Oceanispirochaeta sp. M1: one gene and its partner. Each later gene encodes a partner of the first gene's protein in a complex. Links are inferred from orthologs where the notes say so. Each region holds a gene or a part of one and is shown in the gene's direction. Other genes may lie near its edges.

Region 1 (7,726 bases):
AGAGTTCCGGGAGGAATAATGGTAGTTTTCTGTATTGATGATAAGCCATATAATAATATACTACTTTTTATTTTATGCTCTTTCATAATACTACAATAATTTTATTTGTGAAGCTGTATGATTATTAATATTAAACATAATGGTTTTACTCTGAAACCCACAGCTAAAGTAGTCTTTGATCCCGACTCTTAATTGACCAGAACTGTAAAAAGACTGATACTGTAATTGATGTTTAAACGCAAAAAAAGCGACAAGCTGAGTGACAAGGAAATTCAGGACGCTCTTGTCAGAATTCGAAAAACCTATGATGACTACATTATAAGTTATATGACCCCCATTGATGAAAAAACCGGATTTGAGGACAGGTATATAACTGCTCTTCATGCCCGGGTTAATCTTACCCGTTTTATTAAAGATGAAATCGAACATCTGCAGGCTCTTATCAAAGGCAGAAAAGATGAAGCAAGCCGTAAGAAAGTCAGTGCCGCTAAACCGGCTTCAACCAATAAAAAAGGCTTTGCCGATCAGATAATGGAAGAACTTGAAAGGAAGATAGAGTCCTATCCTGAGATTGAAATAAATGATGATGCTTCGGTGGAAGTAAAGAAACTTTACGGAGCTCTTAATGAGCTGGATAAGAATCACTGGAGAACCCTTTCCAAGTTTATCCGAAAGGTACATTCCTCAACTGTCAGCTATAATCTTGAAAATCGGCTTCTGCGAATGACCACAGTGGGTGGGGATCATGTACCTCCGGAGCTGGATCGTTATCTCTTTCTGTTACAGCAGAAGGGTAAGTATTCGTCAGAACTCTTCCGTGAGGCTCAGGAATGCATCAAAAGAGCCTCTTTTTTCCTTCATGAACTCAGACATATACTACTTGAGTGCCAGGATCGCGGATTAATGGACGAAAGTGTTGAAATTGCGTTCAATTATGTTGAAAATATAATAAGTGATTTCAGACTGAAAGACTTGAAGAGATTCTGAGTAAAATCAAAATACGAATCAAAGTCTCAGATACAATATTATGGAATCATAACTATTTAAAAATACTTCGAGCTGAAAAGGCCAGGTATTAAGGAGATAATTATATGTCAGAAGTAATCCTTACGGATGAAACATTTGAGCAGGAAGTATTGAAGTCTGATGTTCCCGTCCTGATCGACTTTTGGGCCGAGTGGTGTGTACCTTGTAAAATGCTAGGTCCCCTAATCGCCGAAGTTGCTGAAGAATATGCCGGTAAAATCAAGGTGTGCAAAGCAAATGTAGATGATGCCCCTGAATCGTCCGGTAGATATAATATTCAGAGTATTCCCACTCTTATGGTTTTTAATAAGGGTGAAGTTGTAAAACAGAATGTCGGTGTAATCCCCCGGGATGCCATCGAAGAGATGTTCAAGGATCTGGTCTGATTCAAATTCTCGTCCTGTTCTCAGGGCGGGATTACATATATCTCATCTGAGTTGGCTGATCCGAAGCTCTTCCCGCCCGTAGGGACTGTATGCCAGTCTTCCTTCCTGTCAGAATCTACAGAATTACTACTCCTGCATAATGATCTTGTTCCCGTTGTATAGTGAGAGGCTATGGCTTCTTCGGGAGGAATCAGTTCAGAACTGAATATCCAGAACCCCCCTTCATAAAGATCAGCCGCAGCATCAAATGTCCTGCTGGTCCACCCAAGAGTATCATCTTCAAGATCCGAGCTTCTCTCAGAATAGATAACTCCGTCCTGTAGTATCCCCTCGGGAGCATTATAGATGCTGATAATCCCGTTGGCCCCTGAGAGTCCCGAGTCTTCGGGAAGCCAGATATCCCATGCCTCATCTGAACTAAGTTTTCCTGTGGACAGAGTCTTGTCATCTTTTTCAGAGATTTCATCGGCAGTGTACTCCCGGCGGCAGTGGATGATGAGATATTCACCGGTCTCCAGCTTGAGGGAAGGAAGGATATAGCGGTACTCATAATGTTGTTTTGTTCCGTAGTATAAACACATACCGGCGGTGTCTCCGGATTTGGTTGTATAAAGTTCAATACAGTCAGGATTGTTCCCTGAACCCTCAGGATTAAATTCATTTATCAACAGATCCGGGATATTCGGATTCCATCCCCAGAAGGGAAGAACAAAACGGCAGCTGTTTCCGCTGCTGTCTTCCACCGTCAGTGCCGCCCTGTACTGCTTTCCCGGAATTAGAGCCTTTTCCGGAAGAAGTACAATTGTATTTTCTTCAACTGTGCTGAGACCGGCCATGTCTCCTGTATCAAGGGTTATATTTTCATTTTCCGGATAAACAGCCTCATCAAATAGAATCCTGATTTCCGGACTTTCTGTGGGGCTGATTTCCAGAAGTCTCGGAGGAGAAAGGTCGGGTTCAGTCAGAATATCATCACTGTATTGAAGAGAGCAGCCTGCGAGAGAAATACAGATCAGAGGCACAGTGAGTTTCAGAACTTTTTTATATGGAATATTGAGCATATGGGGAGCCTCCTGCTGTCAATACTCTGAAAATTGAACTCCTGCTTCAAAATCTATAAAAACTCCTGAGAAAATCTCATCATGAAGGGCGAAAAAGGGCCGATAAATATAACATGAGAAAAGGTATAGCCATTTTTTTATTTATTACAACATGCATCCTCGTTCCGCTGAGTTCTCAGGAACTTTTAATTGAACCGGGAGATGTATATCTCGATATGGTGGAAGATGAGGGGTTTCATCTCTGGATAAAGCAGCGGGAGGGGATGAACTCTGTTCTTGTTACTGAATCCACTGCCGACCCTGAAAAGCAGAGAGACTCTTTTGCTCTGCGGCCTTATGAGTATAACGAGATTAACGGAGATGAACCCCGCATGCTTAACGGTGAGATTCTCCCCAATGACAGCGGTTATTACTACCTTATAGATTCTTCTCCCGTATATAACGAGATTCTGGGAGCCATGGCTTTTCAGATTTTTGTTCCTCTTCATCTCACATATGGTTATTCATGGAGCAGGGAAGGGCAGTTTGAACTGCGTCAGGGAACATGGCTGAATATAAGATCCTTCGAGATGCCCTATGCTGACTATTCTGGAGCCTATCAGGATAATCCCTTTGTTCTGTCCTCAAAGATAAAAGAGCTGCCTCCTCCTGTTATTGTGGCGGAAGTGGAAAAGGAACTTGAAGATATTATGGAAGAAGCTGCCATCATGACTGGCGGTGAATTTATCCGTGCTGAAGACGGTGATGAGGCTGTAGATAAAATCGGCAGGATAATCACCTCTGTAGAGGGCGGAACTATTAATGTGGTACTGGTTGTGGATACTACAGTCAGTATGAAAAACGATATCAACTTCATTCAGAAGAAGCTTGTTCCTCTGGTAAAAAGTCATATAGAAGGATTTGATTCCTTCAGAATCGGTATTGTTATGTACAGGGATTATAAAGAAGCATATCTGACTAAGGAGATACCTTTCCTTGAAGATCTTGATCAGGTGCAGTGGCAGCTTAACCGTATTACGGTTTCAGGGGGGCGAGATATCCCCGAAGCTGTCTATGAAGGTATATTCAGTGGGATTTCCAACTATGAATGGACTGGAGATCACCGGATTATTATCCAGATCGGAGACGCTCCTCCCCATGAGATTCCCATGGGAAGCATCACCAAGGAGATGGTATACTCTGCGGCAGCAGATCTTGGAATTTCAATTTATCCAATACTGCTCCCGTCAGAATACTGACTGAAGTACTTATCTGGAGCCTGGTCCGCTGCCCTGATCGGCGCTCGGTTTGCGGGCCGGGTATTTTTCCGGATCAATAGCCTCTTCAGGACGTCCTTCCAGACCTGCCAGAACCTTCTCTGCCAGCACTTTATAGCGGGGCGGGTAGAGAATTACGTAACTGCTGGTTTCATAACTGTCCAGAACCTTCCTCAGTCCCTGAATAGCCAGATCTTCGGCACCCAGCTTCTTATGAAGAATAGCTCTCTCATATTCAGCAGCAATCACTTTGGCATGGTTTTCCGGAAAACGGATTAGAAATACTTCGTAATAAAACAGGGCAGTACTGAGCTGCCCATCATCGATGGACTGCTGTGCCTGTTTGAAGAACATCTCTTCTGACCAGCCCTGGTTAACAGCTCTAGGTACGGACTGACAGGAAAGAGATAAGACCGTCATAATAAGAATAATTGTATAGATGGTATATTTTCGCATTAGATCCCTCATCAAAATATGGGGATCATAATACTCTACAGGAAGTGCATTTTCAAGTTCACAGCCATTTTCAGAGAAAGGTTTCTCGGAATCAGGCCTGTGATATCATGAATGGATATAAATTTCGTCTTTAATCGGCAGGGTTTTCTTGAGTTCTTTCAGAAAGGCTTTAGTATCTCCCATGGGTTCATAGAGGTCACAATCTTCAGTACTTCTGCGGGCTACGGTAAAGTATTTATAGAATTTTTCTTCCCCCAGCTTTTTTCTCCATTTCCCTGCATCGCAGCGTACACGCAATTGGTACTGATCGTTGTTTCCTGTACTGGATCTAATCAGTTTACAGTGCTTGCAGTTGGCGCAATAGATCTTATCTGCAGTATTTTCTCCTGCATGTTCGCTTACCGGTATTTCCGGATTGCTATGAGTTGGGCTGATGCTAGTATCTTTGTACATGAGATGTACACCTCCTGTTGTGCGCTGGTAATCGTTTATGCTGTTCTCTTTGATTGTCGGCTCAATTGGCCTTAAGTTTAAGAAAGAACTCATATTAGCTTTTCATTCTTTATTTGACGGGGTAGAATCACTCCATGATTGCAGCAGTAGTTAACGCCCTAGCCATATTAATCGGTGCTCTTATAGGCCTCCTTCTAAAAGGCAAAATCCATGATAAATATGAAAATGTTGTCTTTACAGCCCTGGGAGTTTTTACACTCCTTCTGGGTTTCACTATGGCACAGGAAAACTGTAATGCACTCTATATGGTTTTCTCCCTCGTTGTCGGCGGGCTTCTGGGAACCTGGATGGGGCTTGAAGATCTTGTTCTGAAGATGGGAGAGTGGCTTAAGAATAGACTCCCGGGAAAGATGGGGGAGGGGCAGTTTGCACTTGGCTTTCTGGATGCCACGGTTCTTTTCTGTGTAGGTGCCATGACAATTGTCGGTTCTTTCAAGGCCGGTATTGAAAAGGACTATTCTCTTATATTTCTTAAATCTGTCATGGACGGCTCTGTATCTGTTCTTCTGGCTGCTGTTATGGGATGGGGTGTGGCCTTCTCGGCTGTTTCTGTCCTGATTGTTCAGGGAGCTTTGACTATTCTTTCAACATGGGTGGCTCCTTATGTTGATGAATCCATGATTCATGCGGTTTCCGCCGTGGGTGGTTGTCTGATAATGATGATCGGAATCAACCTGCTCAAATTGAAAAAAATAAAGACGGCAAACTTTATACCTGCCATAGTGCTGATTATTCTGTTTCAGCTTGCAGATCCCTATATCGCCCAGTTCACTTCTTAAGAGAGCAGATCTTCAGGAATAATAGTTTTTTAGCGTGGTGTGAGCCGCCAGATCTCAGCAGCATATTCAGCGATGGTTCTATCGGATGAAAAAATTCCCGAAGCGGCTATATTCTGAAGACTCTTTCTATTCCATATCTTTTTATCGTCATACTGAAGTTCCGCATTACGGACAGCCCGGCTGTGCGATTCAATTTCGGGCAGTACCAAATAGGGGTCATGATTAAGCAGATTATCCAGAATAATTCTGAATGCTGAAGGGTCTCCCAGGATACCCTGATTCAGGGCATTTATGATTCTCTGTACAAATTCATTCCTTTCAAGGTAACTGCCGGGGTTGTATGTTTCTCTGCAGCTGACGGCTTCTTCAGTTTTCATGCCGAAGGGGAAGTTGTTCTCCTCTCCTGCCGCCCGAAATATCTCAATATTGGCACCGTCATGGGTTCCCAGGGTGAGAGCCCCATTCATCATGAATTTCATATTTCCTGTGCCCGAGGCTTCTTTTCCGGCTGTGGATATCTGCTGTGAAAGCTCGGAAGCCGGAAAGATCTTTTCTGCCATACTGACGGTGTATCCCGGAAGAAAATGGAGTGAAAGTCTGTCCCTGCAGAGGGGATCATTGTTTATAGTTTCAGAAAGACGTCCGCAGAAGTAGATAATTTCCTTGGCCATCACATAGCCCGGAGCCGCCTTGCCTCCCAGAAAGAACGTATGGGGAGTGCTCCCTGTAGGAATCCCGGCCTTTATATCTATATAGAGGGACAGTACTGTGAAAAGATTGAGAAGCTGTCTTTTATATTCGTGAATTCTTTTAACCTGGAAGTCAAAAAGAGAATCCGGCTGAACAATAAGACCCTTCTCTATTTTCAGCCATCGGGTAAAATCAGCCTTATTGGCGCTTTTTATCTCTGAAAGTCTCTGGAGAACCGAATCATCATCAAAACCCCTGAGTTTGGATAATTTTGAAGGATCTTTATGCCAGTCTGTGCCTATGAGTTCATTGATCAATGTGCTGAGTCTGGGATTGCACTGCATCAGCCATCGTCTGTGGGTTATTCCATTTGTCTTATTATTGAAGCGTTCGGGGTAGAGGGTGTACCAGTCTTTCAGGACGGTCTGTTTCAAGAGATCAGAATGGAGTACAGCTACTCCGTTTATAGAAAAGCTGCCGTGGGCTGCCAGTGCCGCCATGTGTACAGTATCGTTATTGATTATCCGAGGTGCATGAGGGGTCTCTTCCAGACGTCTTTGAATTTCTTCAAGAATCAGCATAATCCGCGGGAACAGATCTCTGATATATTTAACAGGCCATTTTTCAAGAGCCTCTTCCAGAACTGTATGATTGGTGTAGGCAAAGATCCTCTGGCAGATATTCCACGCTTCATCCCATGTTAGTCCCTCTCCATCCAGAAGCAGACGCATCAGTTCGGGGATGGCAAGTACGGGGTGGGTATCATTGAGCTGGATCACTGCTGTGTCTGGAAAATCATTCCATGAGTTTCCATGATTCTTTCGGTATGAAGCCATCATATCCTGTAATGATGCGGATACAAAAAAGTACTGCTGTTTTAATCGGAGTTTTTTCCCGCGTTCTCCCTGATCTCCCGGGTAGAGTACAGCTGTCAGGGAGGCAGCTTCATTGATTGAAGCCCATGCCTCAGAATGAAATTCCTTATTGAATCTGTCCAGATGGAATCCTTCCGGAGATTCCGCTTTCCATAGACGGAGGGGGTGTACACGGTCACTGTTTGTTGAGCTTACCGGATAATCAACGGGTATGGCTATGAATTCTCTTGCCGGTTTCAGGTGGAACTTCAGCTCTCCCCTATCTGTGCAGCTGATATCAACTGATCCCCCCAGGGGGATGGTGTAGCGGGTATTTCGGTCTTCTGTTCCCCAATGGTCATCGTTCTGCCAGTCATCGGCAAGTTCTATCTGTCTGTGATCTTTTATTTCCTGTCTGAAGAGACCGAAGCGATAGCATATTCCATATCCTGTCGCCGGCAGATCCAGATGTACAAGTGAATCCATAAAGCAGGAGGCAAGACGTCCGAGTCCACCATTACCAAGACCCGGGTCCGCTTCCTCTTCAAGTATCTGTGTCAGATCCAGATTGTGATCGGCAGCCATTCGGACTACTTCCTCCCTGATACCCAGGGCCAGAATATTCTGATTCAGAAGGCGGCCGGTCAGATACTCGGCAGAAAAATAATAGAGCCTTCTGACCTTGTCTTTATTATCCTGAAGAAG
Region 2 (5,183 bases), on another replicon or contig:
TACCATCCGCCTCCAGGACCCGGAAGTAAGCAGTATCCATTGCAGGATTTCTGTCCCCGAAGAAAAAACCTTTATTCTGGAAGATATGGAATCAACAAACGGAACATTCCTCAATAAAAAACCGGTTACGAAACCGACTCAGATTTTTTACAGTGACAGGCTAGTTCTGGGAAAAACTGTTCTCCGCTTCTTTCTGGAAGAATCTCTAAGTGATTCGGTTTAGGAGAAAGATCAATGGCCACCGGAAAATTACCAATACTTGTACAACAGACCTATGAAGATATTAAAGAGATTATTGAACGGGGAGAAGTAGAGGCCTCGGGGCAGCTCCCTTCGGAGAATATTCTCTCGGCTCAGCACAATGTCAGCAGAGCAACCGTAAGAACAGCACTGGCCAGACTCGAATATGACGGCCTTATCGTAAGGGTTCATGGAAAAGGGACTTTTGTCCGTGAAAAAACACTTAATCTGGAAACCTCTCTTAATGAGAAATGGGATTTCATCCCCATGCTTGAAGAGAACGGAAGAAAGGTAAAGATTGAGCTTATTGGAATACACCAGCGTTCGGCAGGATCAGAAGATGCCCACCTTCTGAATGTCAGACCCAATACTGAGATTGTTGAACTTAAACGGCTTTATCTGGCTGATGGAGCCCCTGTTATTTATTCTCGGAATATCTTTCCAAGAAATGCTCTGAGAAAAGGTGCCGACCCTGTACTTATGAATTATCAGTGCACTGCTTATGAACTTTTCAATGACTACTTTAATGAGGAAGCAGATAGCAGCCTGACGGACCTTCTCCCTGTTCTTCCTGATGAACAGATTGCGGCCCATCTTAAAATTGAGAAGACAACCCCTATATTTCTCTTTAAGGATCTATTTTTAACACAAAATGAACATATCCTCCTTGCAGGTGAAAACTTTATGCATGAGAATCTATTAAAATTGCGTTTTCTTAGTAACCCTAAGTAAGACACAGGAGATTTCATGAAAAAGAATATACTATTTCTATGTACCGGAAATTCATGCCGGAGCCAGATGGCCGAAGGCTGGATGAGAGAATTACACAGTGATGAATATAATGTCTATTCTGCGGGTATCGAGACACACGGTCTGAATCCCGCTGCCGTTAAGGTCATGGCGGAAGCGGGTGTCGATATCAGCGGACACAAGAGTACCCTTGCCACAGATTATAAAGAGATTGATTTTGATGTGGTAATCACTGTCTGCGGACATGCCGATGAAAATTGTCCTGTCTACCTGGGCAGAACAAAAAAAATTCATCACGGATTTGATGATCCTCCCCGCCTGGCAAAGGACATCGAAGATGAAGAGAAGAAACTTGATCCCTTCAGAAGAGTCCGGGACGAAATAAGAGATTATCTGAAAGATTTTACCCTATAGAAATGATGCATTCATAAAGACCAGCTGAAAAGCCGGTCTTTTTTCATCCAGCAGCCAGAGAAAACGAAAACCGAGATTAAATTCTCCCTGCTCCTGATTGGCTGCAGTCATATCAAGAGTAAGTTCTGTTCCAACGGATCTGTAATTCTGATCATCCCCGGCCAGATCTCCCTGAATCAGATAATCATAAAACAGATTCCCCCTGATCCTTTTGATATAGAGAAATGAACCTGCTGCGGCATCAGGATAGGCTATGGGAAAATCATAGTCTCCTGATACTTTCAGAGTTCGATATGCGACAGAGGAATCATAGCCCCTTGCAAAGGGGAAACGCAGAGAATAATTACCGCTCTGCTGTTCAAATGCCGCTCCGAAACTGAAACCTGCATTCCGGAAAAATCCAGGAGTATAGAGAATAGAATGAGTATAGTACTGATAAAACTCTGAAGGATCCGCAGGATTCATACTGCTGCCGCAGCGCTCATACACCCCCCACTTAGGTTTAATGGAACGGTAACTCCCCGGCAGGACGGCATATGCAATCAATCCGGTATTCACTGGAAAATAGTGGGCAGTCTCCTCTCCTTCAAGAGGAAGATAAGCTCTGATTCCAGCACTTACAGCAGGATTAAGATAAACGTCCCAGAGTTCTCTGCTCAGGTTCATGGGAAAGGAGAACATCATTCTGCTATATACATCAAACAGTTCGACTCCTGAGAGAACTCTGTAGTCCGCCGAATTTCTCAAACTTATAACAGGATAGAATCTCTGCCAGTCCATATCTAAAAAAGCGCCCCAGGTTTGCTCATTAATATCGTATTCCCCTCCTACAGACCAGTTGAAGGTTCCCATTATATTGGCAGACTGTAAATTGAAACGGAGGCCCGTCAGGGTTTCAAGGTTGGGAGAAATTCCCCAGCTGTGTATATTGAAAGCTGAGGCAAAAAGAGAATAGTCCTCAATCTCATCTTTACTGCTGTCATCTGCTGCAGAGTGAACCGACCAATCTCCCTCTCTTAGATACGGAAAGCTGCTCTCAGAATCTTCAACAGTCTTATCAAAGGGAATCCAGTTCTCAGGATTCAGCTCCAGGGCCACTGGAACAGATCCGTTTATTCCCCGGGTATCGGAGTAATAGAGTATATCCCCCCCTCTTTCAACATAGGGAAACCCTACGCCGAAAGCTCTGGAAGTCAGCTGATATTCCTCACTGCTCTCCAGATCCAGAGCCATGATATTTTCAAGCCCCCCGGCGTTGGATGCATATATAAGGTAGTTCCTCCAGGAACAGAGACGCTTAACCGTTTCATGGCTGTAATCTTTCTGAACATTGAATTCGCCACTCTCCAGATCCAGGGAGATGATGGCCCTTCCTTTTTCATTCTGCTGCAGGAAATAGAGAGTCTCTTCATCTTCTGACCAGGCAGGATAGGAGGGAAAACCCTCTTCGGGGACTTTATACTCCTTCAGGATTTCTCCATCTGACGGATTCAGAATACGGATGGAGCCCTCTCTTCTCCGGCTCCAGTAGACAGCAGCCAGACTCTCTCCTCCCGGAGAAAAGGCCGGAAAGAGTGTTCGGCTCTTTTTTGTCAGATACTTTTTCTTTCCAGTCTCCAGATCGTAACTGATCAGATCAGACCAGTTCAGAGATTCATACAGCATTGAAGGTCTGTTATAGGTCCAGATAATCTGCCTGCCGTTACTGCTCGCTCCCGCAAAGGGCTGGAGCCTCCGGATAGACTGCTCTTCCCCATCCTGAATTCTTAAGAGTTCAGACGGTTCAGCCAGAGAGTATTTACGAGCCAGTACTCCCCTTTCATCACTGAAGAGAACCTCATAGCGGCTGTAAATATTAGGAAGTTCATTCAGGAGGAGACTGTCCTCTCTCAGTTCAAGAGCATTAATTTCTTCTTCCCAGTTCTTCTTCAGATCCTCCATCATATCCAGAAAAAGACGAGACCAGGATTTACCGCTAACCTTCTTTGCACCCAGATAGAGCCCGAAGGCAGGGAGGGGGATGGCAGCTGTTGTCTTCAGGATTCTGTTCCAGCTCTCCTCTCCATATTCACGGCGGATATAACTGGTCATAAAATATCCGAAACTGTATCGGTTGGGATAATATATTTGATATGAACGGTTCACAAACTGCTGGTAAGAGTAATCACCCTCCAGACTCATCACCTTAAGCTGCTCATAAAATGCGGGATCACGCCCTCTACCGCCATCGGAGTATATGGTTTCTGCAGAAACAGCATCTCCTTCCAGAAACCAGCGTGGGATAGATAGATGGATTCCTCCGGTCTGAGCCAGTTCTCCCCCGATATAATAAAGGAAGCGGATAAATCTCATATTCATGGAATCCATCTGTACCATATGCCTTGTTTCATGAAGTCCAAGAAGATCATACCAGTCCAGTGTTGAGAGACCTTCCGCCGCAGGAGTTCCATACCAGACCCCTTTTCTGGGCGGCATGGCGACATAACCGTTACTGACCATTCCTGAATTTGTCAGAATAAGGGGCCAGCGGGTCTGTTTTCCACTGCTGAAATCCAGGCTCTCTCTCTTGTAAACTTCATCGATTTTTTCAGCCAGAACCAACGCTGTTTCACTCAGTTCTTCCGGAAAAATGAGGAGAATGTGTTCTTTTTCGATTTTTTGCCAGTTCACTCCGGGGGAGTATTGTGCGGAAAGAGGAAGGATGAAGATGAGAAAAAGAACCGGTACTTGGATTAATCTTTTTAAAGGCATTATAATCATCCTCATTAAGCGGACACTTTAAGATCTCTTCACCATTATGGAGTAAAGATATGATAAAATCAAAAGTAACCGCCCTTGATCACAAGGAAATAAAAAACAAAGGTATTCAGATGAAAAAAATTTTATTGCTTTCCCTTGCAACCTTCTTTCTTGCAGGCAGCCTTTTTGCCGAAACAACAAAGACCATTATAATTGAGAATTTTCTCGAAGAGACAGTCTACTATCTCTATCTATCTCCCGTTGATGAAAGGGAATGGGGAGAAGACAGACTTGGTGATGATCTCTTTGATATGGGCAGCACTATAGAAATCGAGATTACTTATGATGAATCTCAACCCATATATGACCTGATGGCGGAAGATGAGATGGAACAATCATACCGCATTGAAGAGATAAATCTGAATGAGACAAATTTCATTTCAATAAGCCCTGAATCTTTCCTTCCCTTCGGAGGACGAAATCCTGTGGTCAGAGAGATGACATTCAGCAATGAAACAGGGGAGGATATCTACTATCTCTATGTTTCTTCCAGAGATTCCATGTACTGGGGAGAAGACCTTCTTGGTGATGAAGTATTGGAAAACGGCGCGACCATAAGCATCACGATTCCAATTGATGAAGATTATCCTGATAACGACATACTTGCAGAAGGTGAAACCGGTTCATCATATGAACTGATGGACTTTAATATGCTTGAAGAAGATTTTTTCAGTATAACGTCTGATGATTTGAGTCAGTCCGGTGATGATTACAGTGACTATGACGACTATGATTATGATGATTACGATAATTCAAATGGTAATGACGAGTATCTTCAGGGGTATAAAGACGGATTTACAGATGCATGGAAGGAAGCATACAGCCAGGGATTTCAGGCTGCCATGGAACAGAACTGATTTATATAAAATAGTGATATATGATCCTCTTCTCAGGGGATCATTTTTTTGATATGAATCATATTGCATTCAGACCAGTTCACACACCAATGTTTCCCCTAGCTCAGTTTTGCCAGTCTTCTG

The links.
Region 2: the proteins of trxA (region 1) and DV872_RS06110 are in contact, whole or in part, in an NMR structure (PDB 2IPA), measured with the Bacillus subtilis proteins. The link is inferred for Oceanispirochaeta sp. M1 from one-to-one orthologs.

What each region holds. Positions count from the first base shown.
Region 1 is NZ_QQPQ01000002.1:175,052-182,777, reverse strand. What follows is about bases 1-2,751. They hold trxA (thioredoxin), read left to right. Parts: upstream 1-1,091; coding sequence 1,092-1,412; downstream 1,413-2,751. Other genes in these bases: DV872_RS01960 (vWA domain-containing protein), read left to right, coding at 2,587-2,751; DV872_RS01965 (Ig-like domain-containing protein), read right to left, coding at 1,433-2,473; DV872_RS01975 (hypothetical protein), read left to right, coding at 229-987; DV872_RS01980 (AraC family transcriptional regulator), read left to right, coding at 1-19. Outside these bases: more of DV872_RS01960, read left to right, coding at 2,752-3,711; DV872_RS01955 (hypothetical protein), read right to left, coding at 3,721-4,185; DV872_RS01950 (hypothetical protein), read right to left, coding at 4,291-4,638; DV872_RS01945 (DUF554 domain-containing protein), read left to right, coding at 4,773-5,477; DV872_RS01940 (glycogen/starch/alpha-glucan phosphorylase), read right to left, coding at 5,507-7,726. UniProt on the Bacillus subtilis protein: Participates in various redox reactions through the reversible oxidation of its active center dithiol to a disulfide and catalyzes dithiol-disulfide exchange reactions.
Region 2 is NZ_QQPQ01000007.1:20,341-25,523, forward strand. The notes cover bases 1-2,695. They hold DV872_RS06110 (arsenate reductase ArsC), read left to right. Parts: upstream 1-987; coding sequence 988-1,404; downstream 1,405-2,695. Other genes in these bases: DV872_RS06100 (FHA domain-containing protein), read left to right, coding at 1-223; DV872_RS06105 (GntR family transcriptional regulator), read left to right, coding at 235-972; DV872_RS06115 (hypothetical protein), read right to left, coding at 1,399-2,695. In the rest of the region: more of DV872_RS06115, read right to left, coding at 2,696-4,074; DV872_RS06120 (hypothetical protein), read left to right, coding at 4,215-5,060; DV872_RS06125 (hypothetical protein), read right to left, coding at 5,159-5,183. UniProt on the Bacillus subtilis protein: Catalyzes the reduction of arsenate [As(V)] to arsenite [As(III)]. In vitro, can dephosphorylate para-nitrophenyl phosphate (pNPP).